2 regions of the Bradyrhizobium sp. Pha-3 genome follow, and region 2 is predicted to be linked to the other one. Evidence: riboswitches for the same ligand, from Rfam matches in the RefSeq annotation. Region 2 holds a riboswitch; the other holds the start of a gene.
What was found. A riboswitch is a leader RNA that binds a small molecule or an ion and turns the genes downstream of it on or off. The one in region 2 is predicted to bind cobalamin.
Positions count from the first base shown of each region.

Region 1: another riboswitch for cobalamin. It lies ahead of ACE10X_RS40155 (TonB-dependent siderophore receptor); the one in region 2 lies ahead of metE (5-methyltetrahydropteroyltriglutamate--homocysteine S-methyltransferase).

Region 1 is NZ_CP170151.1:8,400,917-8,408,078, reverse strand. It holds gene ACE10X_RS40175 (ABC transporter ATP-binding protein/permease) at 1-1,229, shown strand, start outside; gene ACE10X_RS40170 (hypothetical protein) at 1,235-1,774, shown strand; gene ACE10X_RS40165 (amidohydrolase family protein) at 1,925-3,415, shown strand; gene ACE10X_RS40160 (GTP-binding protein) at 3,417-4,346, shown strand; cobalamin riboswitch at 4,576-4,772, shown strand; gene ACE10X_RS40155 (TonB-dependent siderophore receptor) at 4,878-7,160, shown strand.
Region 2 is NZ_CP170151.1:2,502,080-2,509,241, reverse strand. It holds gene hemN (oxygen-independent coproporphyrinogen III oxidase) at 1-617, shown strand, start outside; gene metE (5-methyltetrahydropteroyltriglutamate--homocysteine S-methyltransferase) at 1,330-3,675, opposite strand; cobalamin riboswitch at 3,777-3,980, opposite strand; gene ACE10X_RS11725 (hypothetical protein) at 5,329-6,177, shown strand.

The DNA.
Region 1 (7,162 bases), 3.5 Mb from region 2:
TCGTGATTCCGCTGGTGGCGTTCGGCCGCTGGGTGCGGCGGCTGTCGCGCACCGCCCAGGACACGCTGGCCGATGCCAGCGCCTATGCCTCGGAGCTGGTCAATGCGATCCGTACCGTGCAGGCCTATACCGGCGAGCGGCTCGCCAGGACGCGTTTTGCCGGCGAGGTCGAGCAGGCCTATCAAGCCGCGCGCAGCTCGACCAAGGCGCGCGCGGTGCTGACGCTGATCGTCATCTTCATCGTGTTCGCCAGCGTCGTCGTGATCCTCTGGGTCGGCTCGCACGACGTGCTGGTCGGAACCATCAGTCCGGGCCGGCTCGGCCAGTTCATTCTCTACACGGCGTTCGCCGCGAGCGGCCTCGGCCAGCTCAGCGAGGTCTGGGGCGAGGTCTCGGCCGCATCGGGCGCCGCCGAGCGGCTGTTCGAGATCTTGCGCGTCAGGCCGCAGATCGCGGCGCCCGCTTCGCCGCGCGCGCTGCCGCAGCCGGCGCGCGGCGATGTCGGCTTCGACAATGTCAGCTTCGCCTATCCGACCCGGCCCAATGCGCTCGCGGTCGACGGCGTGTCGCTGGCGGTGCGATCAGGTGAAAAGGTCGCGATCGTCGGTCCGTCCGGCGCCGGCAAGAGCACGCTGTTCCATCTGCTGCTGCGCTTCTACGATCCGACATCCGGCACGATCTCGCTCGACGGCGTGCCGATCCGGCAGGCCGATCCGGCCGAGGTGCGCGCGCGCATCGCGCTGGTGCCGCAGGATTCCGTGGTGTTCGCCGCAAGCGCCCGCGAGAACATCCGGTTCGGCCGGCCCGATGCTTCCGATGCCGAGGTCGAGCGCGCCGCCGATCTCGCCCATGCCACTGAATTCCTGCGCCGCCTGCCCGAAGGCTTCGACGCCCAACTCGGCGAGCGCGGCGTGACGCTGTCCGGCGGTCAGCGCCAGCGCATCGCGATCGCGCGCGCGATCCTGCGCGATGCGCCGCTGCTGCTGCTCGACGAGGCGACCTCGGCGCTCGACGCCGAGAGCGAGACGCTGGTGCAGACCGCGCTGGAGGAATTGATGCGCCACCGCACCACGCTGGTGATCGCGCATCGGCTGGCGACCGTCTTGTCCTGCGACCGCATCCTGGTGATGGAACAGGGCAGGATCGTCGAGCAGGGCACCCACGCCGAGTTGGTCGCCGCGGGCGGCCTCTACGCCCGGCTGGCCCGGCTGCAGTTCGAGGGGATCTGAGCGAATTGGGCCTCGGCGCGCTCCGCCTATGCGATTCCTATGCGATCGGGCGCGCGCTCCCCTCGAAAACCTATTCCCGCGCAAGGATAGTCGCGCCGCGTCTGACCTCCTTCGACAGCCGAAGGAGGTCAGACGCGCGGGGTGTTCGACTGATGCGCGAGTACGCGACTGAACCGGAGAGCAAGCTGCTTTGTGCCTGGCAGCTTGCCGTGCTGCGCTTCGCAGTGACGCTCGACGACGACGATCGGATGCACGCGCTCGGTGTGGCCGGCGAGGTCGACCGGCTGGGCGGCGCGGCCGATGACGCCTTCCACTTCTTCCGCAGGACGACGGCGGAGCTGTGCGCGGCGATCTCCGGTCAAAGTGCGGATCAGGAGGCCGTCATCCGGCGATTCCTGGCGCAGATCGACAATGTCAGGCTCAAGCGCGCGGTCGAGGCGGCGATCGCCAAGGACCGCACGCCGCCAAAACTCGTGGCGAGCCGCGTGAAGCCCGGCCCCGATCTCTGGCGCGGGCTGCCATCGCGGCGTGCAACCGGAACGTAGGACGGGGCTCTCTGCAATCGCCATCACGCGCGGCGGATATTCCGTCACAGCATGTCGCCACAACCCTGGCCGGCTTGCTGCGATCAGTGCGATGCGCTTCTCTGTGTTCGACAGGAGACCGGTCGGTTTCGGAATGCGGGGAGTGACGAGATGGGTGGCTTGGTGATCAGCGGCGGCCGGGTGGTGGATCCGGCCAGCGGGATGGACGCGATTGGCGATGTGGCTGTGGTCGACGGCAAGATCGCCGCGGTCGGCACCGGCCTCGGCGGCGCCGAGCGGCAGATCGACGCGACCGGGCTCGTGGTGGCGCCGGGTTTCATCGACCTGCACGCGCATGGCCAGACCATTCCGGCCGACCGCATGCAGGCCTTCGACGGGGTGACGACCTCGCTCGACCTCGAGGCCGGCGTGTTGCCGGTCGCGTCCTGGTACAAGCGCCAGGCCGAGAAGGGCAGGGTGCTGAACTACGGCGCCGCCGCCAACTGGGCCTTCGCGCGCATCGGCGCGATGACCGGCTCGAATTCGGAAAGCTCGCTGGAATCGTTTGGCGCCGCGATGCGCGATCGCCGCTGGATCGAAAACGTCGCGACCGAAGGCGAGGTCGGCGGCATCCTCGACCGCCTCGCGATCGGCCTGAACGAGGGCGGTATCGGCATCGGCATTCTCAACGCCTATGCGCCGGGCGCCGGCGTGCAGGAATTGACCGCGGTGTGCCAGCTCGCGGCCACGCATGCGGTGCCGACCTTCACCCACGTCGCCTACATGTCGCGGATCGATCCCGAGAGCGCGGCCGAGGCCTATATCCGACTGATCGGGTATGCCGGCGCCACCGGCGCGCATATGCACATCTGTCATTTCAACTCGTCGAGCAAGACGGATATCGAACGCTGTGTTGCCCTGATCGCGAAAGCGCAGGCGCAGGGCCTGCCGATTACGGTGGAGGCCTATCCCTACGGCACCGGCTCGACCGTGCTGGCGGCGACCTTCTTCAGCGATCCGAAATTCGAGGAACGCAACGGCCTCGGCTATGATTCGGTGCAGCGCGTGACCGACGGTCATCGCTTCGGCAGCCGCGAGGAACTGCTGGCGGCACAGGCCGAAGAGCCCTCGACCTTGGTGCTGTGGCACGTGCTCGACATCGAGAACAACGCGCATCATCGCGATCTGCTCGACATGGCGGTGCTGTATCCGGGCGGCGCGATCGCCTCCGACGCGATGCCGTGGACGCTGTCGGACGGCCGCCCCTACACCGGCGACGCCTGGCCGCTGCCCGACGATGCCACCTCGCACCCGCGCTCGGCGGGCTGCTTCACCCGCTTCATCCGCGAATGGGTGCGCGAGCGCAAGAAAGTGTCGTTGCTCGAGGGCATCCGCAAATGCGCGCTGATCCCGGCCGAGATCCTGTCGGCGAGCACGCCGGCGATGCGGGCCAAGGGCAGGCTGCAGGTCGGCGCCGACGCCGATGTCGTGGTGTTCGACTTCGAGGCGCTGAGCGATCGCGCGACCTTCTCCGCGATGAATCGTCCGGCGGAGGGCGTGCGGCATCTCGTGGTCAGCGGCCAGCCGCTGATCAGCGATGGGGTGCTCGATGTCGCGGCGCGTCCCGGCCGGCCGGTGCGCCGGCCCGTCACCGGAGGCTGAGGTGCCGGTCCCGATCCTGCTGGTCGCGGGCTTCCTCGGGGCGGGCAAGACCACGGTCGTCAACCATCTGCTGGCGCATGCGCAAGGGCGGCGCATCGCCGCCGTGGTCAACGATTTCGGTGCGATCAATATCGACGCGGAGCTGATCGCGGGCGCCGGCGACGGCGTGGTCAGCCTGAGTAATGGCTGCATCTGCTGCACGCTGGAGGGCGACCTGCTGCGCACGCTCGCCACGCTGCTGCGGCGTGATCCGCGTCCCGAATTCATCGTGATCGAGACCAGCGGGATCGCCGATCCCGCCGACATCGTGCGCAACCTGATGGATCCCGTGATCTGGAAGGAGGCGCCGCTCGAGACCGTGCTGTGCGTGGTCGATGCGACGCAACCTGCGGGGATGCTGAACGATGCGCTGCTGCGCTCGCAGCTGCGGGCGGCGGACGTGGTGGCGCTGAGCAAGGTCGATCTGGCCGATGCCGCCGCGTGCGCCGCGATCCGCGACGCCGTGCGCGCGGCGCGTCCGGCAGTCGTGGTGGTCGATGCGTTGCATGGCGAGGTGCCGGCCGCGCTGCTGTTTCCGGCGGATCTCGATCATCTGCCGGCGCCGCGCGAGACCGCGCCGCGACGGCCGGCGTCCGATCGCTTCGAGACGCTGAGCTGGATCTCGGAGCAGCCCGTCGTGCTGCCGCGCTTGCAGCAGGCGATCGGCAGGCTGGCGCCGAAGCTGGCGCGGGCGAAGGGATTGTTCGAGACGGTGGAGCAGCCCGGGCGGCTGACGGTGTTTCAACTCGCCGGCGGCCGCGCGACCTTGGCTGCGGGCGGCGTGCCGTCGCCCGGCGTGCCGCGCACGCGCATCGTGTTCATCGCCGAGATGGGTGCGCTCTCGCGGGCGGAGATTGATGAGGTGATGCAGGGATGCGTCGAAGCCAAGTGATGCGAAGATTCTCCGTCATCCTGAGGAGCCGCGAAGCGGCGACTCGAAGGGGCGACGGCCCGGCTGGTGGCCGTGCATCCTTCGAGGCTCGCTCCGCTCGCACCTCAGGATGACGGAATGACAAAGGGTCCTCGCGTCAGCCGCAGATGTCGCTGTGTCATCGCCGCAGCAGCATCTCGCAAAGCATGTGTGCGACGATCGCATCGAATTGACAGCCTTGCCGGCACCACCTATCGTTTTTGCCGACGGTTCCCTTCGGGGATCAAAAGGGAATGCGGTGCGAGGGTAACCCCAATGCCGCAGCTGTCCCCGCAACTGTAAACGGCGAGCCTTTCGTCAATTTGCCACTGGGCTATCAGGCCCGGGAAGGCGTCGACAGGCGATGACCCGTGAGCCAGGAGACCTGCCGTCAGTCGTGGTCACACGCGAGCACATCGGGCGGGGGCGTCCTGGTGGGATCGGAGCACTGCCTTTTGGGCAATGCGCCAGTCCGCGTTCGCGGTGACGTGCCACGTTACCGCGAGTCCCTCCATGTCTCCGTCCTTTCCCGTTGCGCGCAAATGGCGCCTCGGTCTCGTCTGCTCCCTGTCATCGCTGCTGCTGCCGGCCGAAGGCTTGGCACAAACTCCTCCACCAACCAGGCTCGATCCGATCGAGGTCGCGCCTTCCGCTGCGGCAAGGTCGAAGCCTGCGGTGCGCAGCCGTGACATGGCCGCCGCGGCGCGGCCACGGCCGAGACCCGCCACGGCCGCACCAGCCGGCAACACGCCGCGCGCCGCGACGTCAGGCGCATCGGGGGCGGCATCGCCGACGCTCAATGCCACCACGCAGGGCGGCACCGGCAGTCGTCTCAATCTGACGCCGCTGCAGACGCCCGCCAGCGTCGAGATCATCACGGCGCAGACCATCGCCGAACGCGGCCAGCATAATGTGCTCGATGCCGTCACCCAGGACGCGGCCGGCTTCATCGCAACGCCGGCGCCCGGCAATGGCGGCCTGTCGTTTAGCACCCGCGGCTTTGCCGGCAGCAACTCGGTGATGACGCTGTATGACGGCACGCGTTTCTATATCGGCTCCGGCACGCTGACGTTCCCCTACGACACCTGGTCGACGCAACGCATCGAGGTGCTGCGCGGCCCGGCCTCGGTGCTGTACGGCGAGGGCGCGATCGGCGGCGTCATCAACGTGATTCCGAAGAAGCCGCAGAACACGCCCTATAATGAGGCCGAGGTCTCGCTCGACAGCAACATGACCCGGCGGCTCTCGGTGGACAGCACCGGTCCGATCAATCCCAATGTGTCGTACCGCGTCAACGCCACCGGCAACATGTCGGACGGCTGGGTCGATCGCGACAAGACCTCGAACGCGGTGGTCTCCGCTGCCGTGCGGGTGCAGGCGTCGGACAATCTCGCCTTCACGCTGTCGGAGGACTACGGCGACCGCAGCCCGTCACGCTATTTCGGCACGCCGCTGATCAACGGCTCGATCCAGGACGCGCTGCGCTTCAAGAACTACAACGCGGCGGACAGCGCGATCCGCTATCAGGACAGCTGGACCCGGTTCAAGACCGAGTGGGACGTCGCCGACGGCATCAAGGTCAACAACACGCTGTATTACCTGACCAGCGAGCGGCACTGGCGCGACATCGAGAACTACACCTGGAATCCGAAGACCCAACTGATCGATCGCACGAGCTATATCGAAATCTTCCACGACCAGAGGCAGCTCGGCAACCGGATGGATACGACCGTCAGCGGCCACGTGTTTGGACTTGCGAACCAGGTCGTCGCCGGGTTCGACGTCAACCGGATCGACTTCACCCATACCAACAACTCGCCCTATGGCGGCGCGTCGTCGGTCAATCCTTACGTGTTCGATCCGGGATCGTTCTTCGCGACGACGACGGCGACCACGCCGGGCTTCAACGCGATCGTCAATCAATACGCGCTGTTCGCCGAGGATCGGCTCTCGCTGACCGATCGATTGTCGCTGGTCACCGGGGTCAGGTATGATCGCCCCGAGGTCGACCGCACCGACTACAAGACGCCGGCAAACAGTTTTGAGACGACGCTATCGGGCACCAGCTGGCGCGCTGGCCTCGTCTACGAGCCGATCAAGAACCTCGCGTTCTACGGTCAGTATGCGGTCGGCGTCGATCCGGTCAGCAATCTGATCTCGCTGTCGACGACGCAAAAAACCTTCCAGCTTGCGACCGGCAAGCAGACCGAGATCGGGGTCAAGCAGTCGTTCTGGGGCGGCCGCGGCGAGTGGACGCTAGCTGCCTACGAGATCGTCAAGACCGGGCTCACGATTCCCGATCCCGGCAATCCCACCGGCGGCCTGGCATTGCAAATCGGCCAGCAATCATCCCGCGGGGTCGAAGGTTCGATCGGGCTCGCGCTGAGCGACCGCTGGCGCGTCGACGCCAATCTTGCGCTGCTGCGCGCCAGATACGACAACAACAGCCAGGTTGTCGGCGGCAAGATCGTCAGCTTCAACGGCAATGTCCCGGTCAACGTGCCGCAGCAGGTCTCGAACGTCTGGCTGACGTGGGATTTCGCGCCCAACTGGTCGGTCTATGGCGGCGTGCAGATCGTCGGCGCAATGTACTCCGATCTCGCCAACACCCAGCTGCGGCCGGGCTACAACGTGGTCAATGGCGGCATCAGATGGAAGCCGGATGACCGCACCACGGTCGCGTTCCGCCTCTACAATCTCTTCGACAAGGTCTACGCTGTGACCTCGAACGGCACCGGGCAGTGGCTGCTCGGCATGCCGCGTACCGCCGAATTGTCCGTCAACGTGAAGTTTTGACC
Region 2 (7,162 bases):
AGCATCAACGTCTGATCGATGCGTCCACCCTGCCCGACAGCATTGCGCGCCACGTCCAATCCGAAACGATCACGGAAGCTTTGGTTGATGCGGGATATGTCCGCGTCGGAATCGATCACTTCGCCCTACCGGACGACAATCTCGCCCTGGCGAGCCAGGAAGGCAGGTTGAGGCGCAATTTCCAGGGCTACACTGACGATAGCGCGGACACCTTGATTGGTCTGGGCGCCAGCGCCATCGGCCGTATGCAACAGGGCTTTGTCGCGAACGCCGTCCCGACGAAGGACTACCTCGCTCGCATCAGCGAGGATCGGCTGGCCATCGCAAAGGGCTATTTACTGACTGACGACGATCGCTTCCACGCCGAGATTATCGAACGAATCATGTGCGATTTGACAGTCGATCTTTCCGAGACATCCCGTCGTTACGGCCGGGATCCAAGCTTGGCCGTCGTTGATCGTTCTCGCCTCGACGGCCTTATCGCCGATGGCGTCGTGGTGATGGATGATAGCCGGCTTTCGATAGCCGGTGGCGCAGAGTTCCTGGCCCGGAGCGTCGCATCGATCTTCGACGCTCACCTTACTCGGAGCGGGGCTACACATAGTCTGGCGGTCTAAACCAGACGAAGCCGAACCGAGCCGTTTCAGATCCGAGTTCGACATCACCAAACCGGTTTATGCTCTGGATCGCGAGCAGTCGCGGCGATCAAGAGCACGCTGATCGGCATCCCGTTCGCCGGCTCTTCGTCGAGCCGCACAAGATTTCCAACAGAGGTTGGTATAAAAACTTGACTAGACCAATGACTAGCTGAAGCGGGATCAATAGCAAGCCGCAGATTGCATTGGTCACCACGATAAGATCCTTGCTGTGCGCGTTATCGTATGGTCCCGTTGATCGAGCCCATCGTTTCCGGCAGAAAAGCGTACCAACGTGCGCTTGGTGCCCGTCCATGATCGCCCGGCACGACCGCCCCACATTTCTCGGCCCTGCAGAGCGTTGCGAAACTACTCATAAGTGACAAACCTTGGTGTAGATTTCAAATCTAGGCTATATCGGCCGCATACCAGGGCATGATTGAGCTACGCTGAGCTTGCGCCTTAACTGGGGTCAGATTTCGGCGGATGTCCCCGCCGTAATCGAACCATCGGCGCCCTCCTTCCGCCGATGGAAGTCAGCACGTTGCCTAGCAGCGTCGCTCCTCCCGGACACACTTCCGCCCGGCCGCTAAAGGCGGCCGGGCCTTTTTCTGCTCACCAATGCCTCCCACAATTATCGAGCCCGCAAATCGTTGACAGGCGACCGGCCTTCTCGACGAAAGACCAGACCAGGTCAACGGTCGGCTGGAGTGGATGCAGCGCGTAGTTCGCGGGCGGCGGAGACCATGTTCACCAGCGCCGGGCGAACCTCCTCCCATTTGCGCGTCTTCAGACCGCAATCCGGATTGATCCAAAGTTGCGAATCCTGCAGCCGCTTTCGAGCCAAAGCCACGAGCTCTTTCATCTCGCTCGACTCGGGCACGCGCGGAGAATGGATATCGTACACACCCGGCCCGATTTGATTTGGATATTTGTAGTTCCGAAACGCGTCGAGCAGCTCCATTTTCGACCGCGAAGTCTCGATCGAGATGACATCCGCGTCCATTGCAGCAATCGCATCGATGATGTCGTTGAATTCCGAGTAGCACATGTGGGTATGGATCTGGGTTTGATCGGCGACGCCCGATGAGCAGATGCGGAAGCAATCCCCGGCCCACTCGAGATAAGCCGTCCACTCCGATCGGCGCGGCGGCAATCCTTCGCGCAGCGCAGCCTCGTCGATCTGGATCATGGCTGCACCAGCATTTTCGAGATCGCCGACTTCGTCTCGGATCGCGAGCGCAATTTGACGACAGACCTCGGCTCGGGGAATATCATCGCGAACAAACGACCAGTTCAAGATCGTCACTGGTCCGGTCAACATCGCCTTCATCGGCTTCTTGGTTAGCGATTGCGCGTACCGCCACCACCCCACGGTGATCGGCTTCGGCCGTGAGACATCGCCAAACAAGATCGGCGGCCGGACACAGCGCGAGCCATAGGATTGTACCCAGCCATTTTTGGTAAATGCGAAGCCGGCGAGTTGTTCGCCGAAGTACTGCACCATGTCATTGCGCTCAAACTCGCCGTGCACAAGCACGTCGAGGCCAATGTCCTCCTGCCAACGTACGGCACGCGCAGTCTCTTCCTTGAGGAACTCGTCGTATTGTCCGTCGTTCATCGTGCCTCGCGCGTGCGCTGCGCGGGCATTACGAACCTCTGCAGTCTGCGGAAACGATCCGATCGTCGTTGTCGGAAACGCCGGTAGTTTGAAGCGCTTGCGCTGGATCTCGGCACGGCTGGCAAATGGACTGGCGCGCCGGCGCGTGGCCTGGTTGATCGCTCTCATCCGGATGGCGACATCGGCATCTCGGATCTTTGGCGAAGTCCCACGATCGGTGGTGACGCGCTCCGACTGCGCAAGAGCGCCAGCAACATCCTGATCGCCTGCAAGAGCGCGCGCCAAGGTCGCAAGCTCGCGAATCTTCTGAACGGAGAATGCTAGCCAACCCTTGATGTCTGAAGCGAGCTCCGTCTCGAGTTCAACATCGACCGGCACGTGAAGCAGCGAACAGGATGGAGCGATTTGTATGCGATCTTTGCCCAGCTTCGCGATAGCGGGATCGAGCCGTTGGCGCAGTGCCGACAAATTCGTCCGCCACACATTGCGGCCGTCTATCGCGCCGAGTGACACGACGAGATCACTTCGCTTGGCGGTAATGATCTGGTCCAATAACGCTGGCGCCCGAACCAGGTCGACGTGCAGCCCGGCGACAGGTAGGCGCAAGGCGGTGGGAAGATTGTCGCCGAGGCCACCGAAATAGCTGGCGACCATGATCTTGATGGCCGGCCCTTCCTTGGCGAGCCGGTCATAGGCATGTAGCAAGGATTGTCTTGATTCCTCATCCAGATCAAGAACCAAGCAGGGCTCGTCGAACTGAACCCAATTTGCCCCGCGTTTGGCCAATTCCTGCAGAACCTCGATATAGACCTGTATCAGGTCATCCAGGAGTGACAGTGGCTGGAACGCAGGATCAGCACTCTTGCCTAGCTTTAGGAATGTGACCGGGCCGATCAGGACAGGGCGAGTCTGAAAGCCAAGGGCCTTGGCTTCCTCATACTCGTCGATAGGCTTGCGAGAGGACAGCCTGAAAGTCTGTCCGCGATGAAATTCCGGGACCATGTAATGGTAGTTGGTGTCGAACCACTTGGTCATCTCCTGCGCGGGTGCGCCATCGCCGCGAGATCCGTGGCCGCAACTCGCACCCCGGCCGTCGTATTGTGAACCGCGTGCCATGGCGAAATACGTCTTGAGGGAAACGGGCTCGGCTTTCGAGGCGTAGACTTCCGGGATGGCGCCGACCATGACACTGGTGTCGAGCACCTGATCGTACAACGAGAAGTCGTTCGACGGAATCACGGTGACACCGAGGGACTTCTGGCGCGCCCAGTTCGCGGCACGTAGGCCGGCTGCGTCCTCAAGCAACTGCTGTTCACTAATTCTTCCGGCCCAATAGCCTTCGAGTGCGACTTTGAGCTCGCGTCTTGGACCGATGCGCGGCGTTCCGAGCGTGGCAACCGGAAGGGAGAGAAGAGACATAGCGCTAACCCCATGTTGGGGGCAAAGGCCATGGCGGACGCAGGCAGGAGAAGTCGCCCGAGCGACGGCTGCTTGGCGCACCACCGGGACACCCCGCCCGTGGATGAATATTTTGTCGGGGCAGGTCTCCTGGCTCGCGGGTCATTGCCGCCGTCCGGCCTTCCCGAAGCCGCGCGGGCTTCAGTGACTTTGTTGGACAGTGGCTCACCGCTCACAGTTGCGGGGGCAGCGCCGGCATTGGCACCGGCTTCCCTCTTAGCTCCGGATCAAACGGAAACCGGAGAACCTCGACGACTTGGATTATCGGCAAGAGAACTCGGCCGTCAACCTCTCAAATTGGTGCTGCGACCTCTCTTACGCGAATGCTCCTCCGAGGCCACGCTTGATCGCGACGTAGAAGCCATCTCCAGTCATAGGATATCGGAATGACCATCTCGGAGACGCATTGGCGTCGGGCGGCGGGTCAGATCTGTGCACGAGACGAATGCGCCCAGCACGAAGAAGCTCACGGCGCCGCGCAAGACGCTTGTCATGCGGCCCGGCTTTTGAACGATTCATCGAGCACGCTTCGATGCGCCCTCCCTTCTCCATTAATAACCATGGATCAGTGGCGAATACGCGCAAGAGGTATTCGCTTAATCCAGCAGCGTGCTCAGCGGACGTGTCGATGTGCGACCAGCCAATCCTGGTAGGCGTCACGCCGACGTTTTGGTGATACTGGCCAAAGCAAGCATATTGAATCACCACAACCAAAAGAGACCCTCGCAATGAAAATGGCTGTTTGGAGCGCCCTCGGCGTCTTTGCTGCTGCCGTCTTTACTGTCGGTCTGTTCGGCTGGATGGCAAGGCCTTTTATGAGCCGCCCCGTCAGACAGATGCTCTCGGAAGTGTTGAGTAGTTCGAGCCGAAGCTAGCAAGACCTGAGGCTTCCCTCTTGCCGGTCGACACGGCTGCGTGGAAGCGCAGCTCCTTGAATGTTGACTGCAATGACGAGCAGGTAGACGACGGCCCCTAACGTTGCGCGAGCGGAGAATGCCACGTCTCGTCCCCTGCTTGATCCGTGAAGTTCCTTAACATCGATTCCAAATCGCCCGCCGCTGAAGGGCGGCTCCGCGTTGGTGTAGGCCGCAAAGTGCCAAGCACAACAGGCTGGGGCGCCCTCGACATTCGTAGTAGCGGCAACGCCCCCGGATCACACGGATCGATGGCGGCATACCTGCTCCCAATTGTCGTCAAGACTCTGGCAGCGAGGCATTCGCCCGCTGTCGAAGATTCAGTGCGTGACAAGAATCATTCACGGAAGTCGTGGCGAATAGGCTGAATGGTAACATTAGAACGTGCGTAGGTCGGTAAGTCGACAAAGACAGCACAAATCTGCCGCGAACTGCCGGTTATTGCCTGGCACGAACAATGCAAGTCCTCATCATGTCCAGGCTTCTCCTCCTGGGCAGGTCCAGCATTGCAAATTGAGGCTTTGGCTGACCACTGAAGTTAGCGGCGCGTGACATCGAGGGACGGCGCCTGCTCGCGCGGGACATCGGCAGGCGCCTGCGTCACGTTGCCGCTAACTTCTTGCGATCTGCGCAAAGCACGCTGAGGAAGACGTGCCGCTTTGGATTGACGTGTGGATGATAACCAGATGAGCCGGAAGCAATGAAGAAAAAGTCTGGAAAGCGCGTGCTTTGGTTCTGTATCGCTCGGTCGCTGATCTGCCTGGCCGGGCTGGCGGCGACGAGCAACAATGTTCGCGCCAACGACCACACGCTTGTCGAAAGGGTCAAGTCAACGTGGCGAGCGCAAGATGGTGAGACTATAGAACAAATCATTTCCAAGGTCTCGAAGGTGGCTCACTTTGTGCCTCGATCGTGGGGAGTCGCTGAAGGAATTGACCGAACAGAGTACGTTTATTTTTCATGGACCAGGCACCCGGACAACAGATCAGACGAACAGTACGCTATCACTTGGAAGATCGCGACTGACGGGACGATTAAACTTGCATCGACATATGCAAAGCCGATTGAATTGGGCTGGCGCGCCTTGGCGCTCTCGTTGATCGCCAGTGAGGTTACAGATGGCGAAAGGGACGCGAATCTTCACTTTCTGCATGATCCGGCCAACTTCAACTTCGTGACGACTGCGCAAGGCAAGCTCGGCAATCTTCTGCGGCACGGCCGCTGCCATATCATTGAACCCGTTGTAGTGGATTACGTGTCGAAACCCAATGCCAAGCCGACCGAGAAGGGCGATCTGTGGCGCGTTCTGCTTTTGGTGAACTGTAACATCCCAGGCCCCCATTATTTTACCCACAACGGCGTCATCACTTTCGAGAAGAGCGAGGGACAAGATTGGGAGCCGCAATCTTCCTTCGCTAAGCGTATCGCGGCCTATCCTCCAGGCTCCTGGTTCGATCGGATAGAGCCAAGTGAACGGGAAGCAATAGAGAGGGCGCGAAAGGCCTCGGCCAATGGTCACACAAAGCAAGATCGCGGCGCAGCTCCTTGACGCTGAGCGCCTCGGAGTAGCAGCAAAGCACACGCGTTCGGAAGCGCTGACTTGTCCTGTAACGTTTTTGCGACAAACCGCCAGCCTCTCGCAGCTCGTCATAGGGCAGTACCGTTGCTCTCGGCCCATTCCGCGAAGCAAGCGATGCCTTGACCAGGCGCGCACGTGCCAGCTTACGAGAGCCGGTTAGCCCTCCCCGCTCACATGCAGCGAGCGGACGCCAATCTGCGACGCGGCCAGCTCTAGATCCATTCTTCGGGGGAGTTGGCCTAGCGATGCTTGCGGCCCCTGCTCTGACCAGGCGTGCGCGCAGCGCATCGCTTCAACGGACAATGGCACCCGCAGGAGCGTGACGCCGAAGGCGGCACGCGGGAGCGAGTGCAGCGACGAGACCGGTTAAAAGGGTACCCGGGAACGGGGCAGTGATAGCGACGCCGGCATACCTCATGGCGGCGGGCCCTTTCCCGAGTACCCCCGGCGAGGAGTTCTGCAGCCATGCTGCGTCGGATCGACTGCAGAATTGGGACGGAAGATCTAGATTTCCTCACGCGGATCGTTTGCGCGTCGTAAATCCTGATCTGAAGCATGCTTCTTTCGCTCTTCCCCACCCGCCGGGCGCCGTCTCTCGTTACAAATTCGGCTTTGAGTCGGCCGTCCGCTTCAAGCCTGTAACAAGAGCTCGGCAGTTCACGGCTGCCCACTGCGCCCCTGGATCGCGATGGCCTTCCGAAGGTCGGACGCCTTCTCCGCGCCGACGGAGCGCTCGATGTTGTCAAATTCGCTAAGCCTGGATCGCTCTGCCTTTCGCCGGCGTACCCGATCGTCTGACCACAAAGTTCGCGCAGCTGAGCCACTCGCTATCGTGCGGAGGCGCCGCCTGGTCCCTATGCATCAAGACTTTTGAAGACCGGGCTGACCGCATAGATCGGACCGAACACGGCCTGCAGTCCTTCGGTGCCAGATCCCGATTTAGGCCCGACCGCAG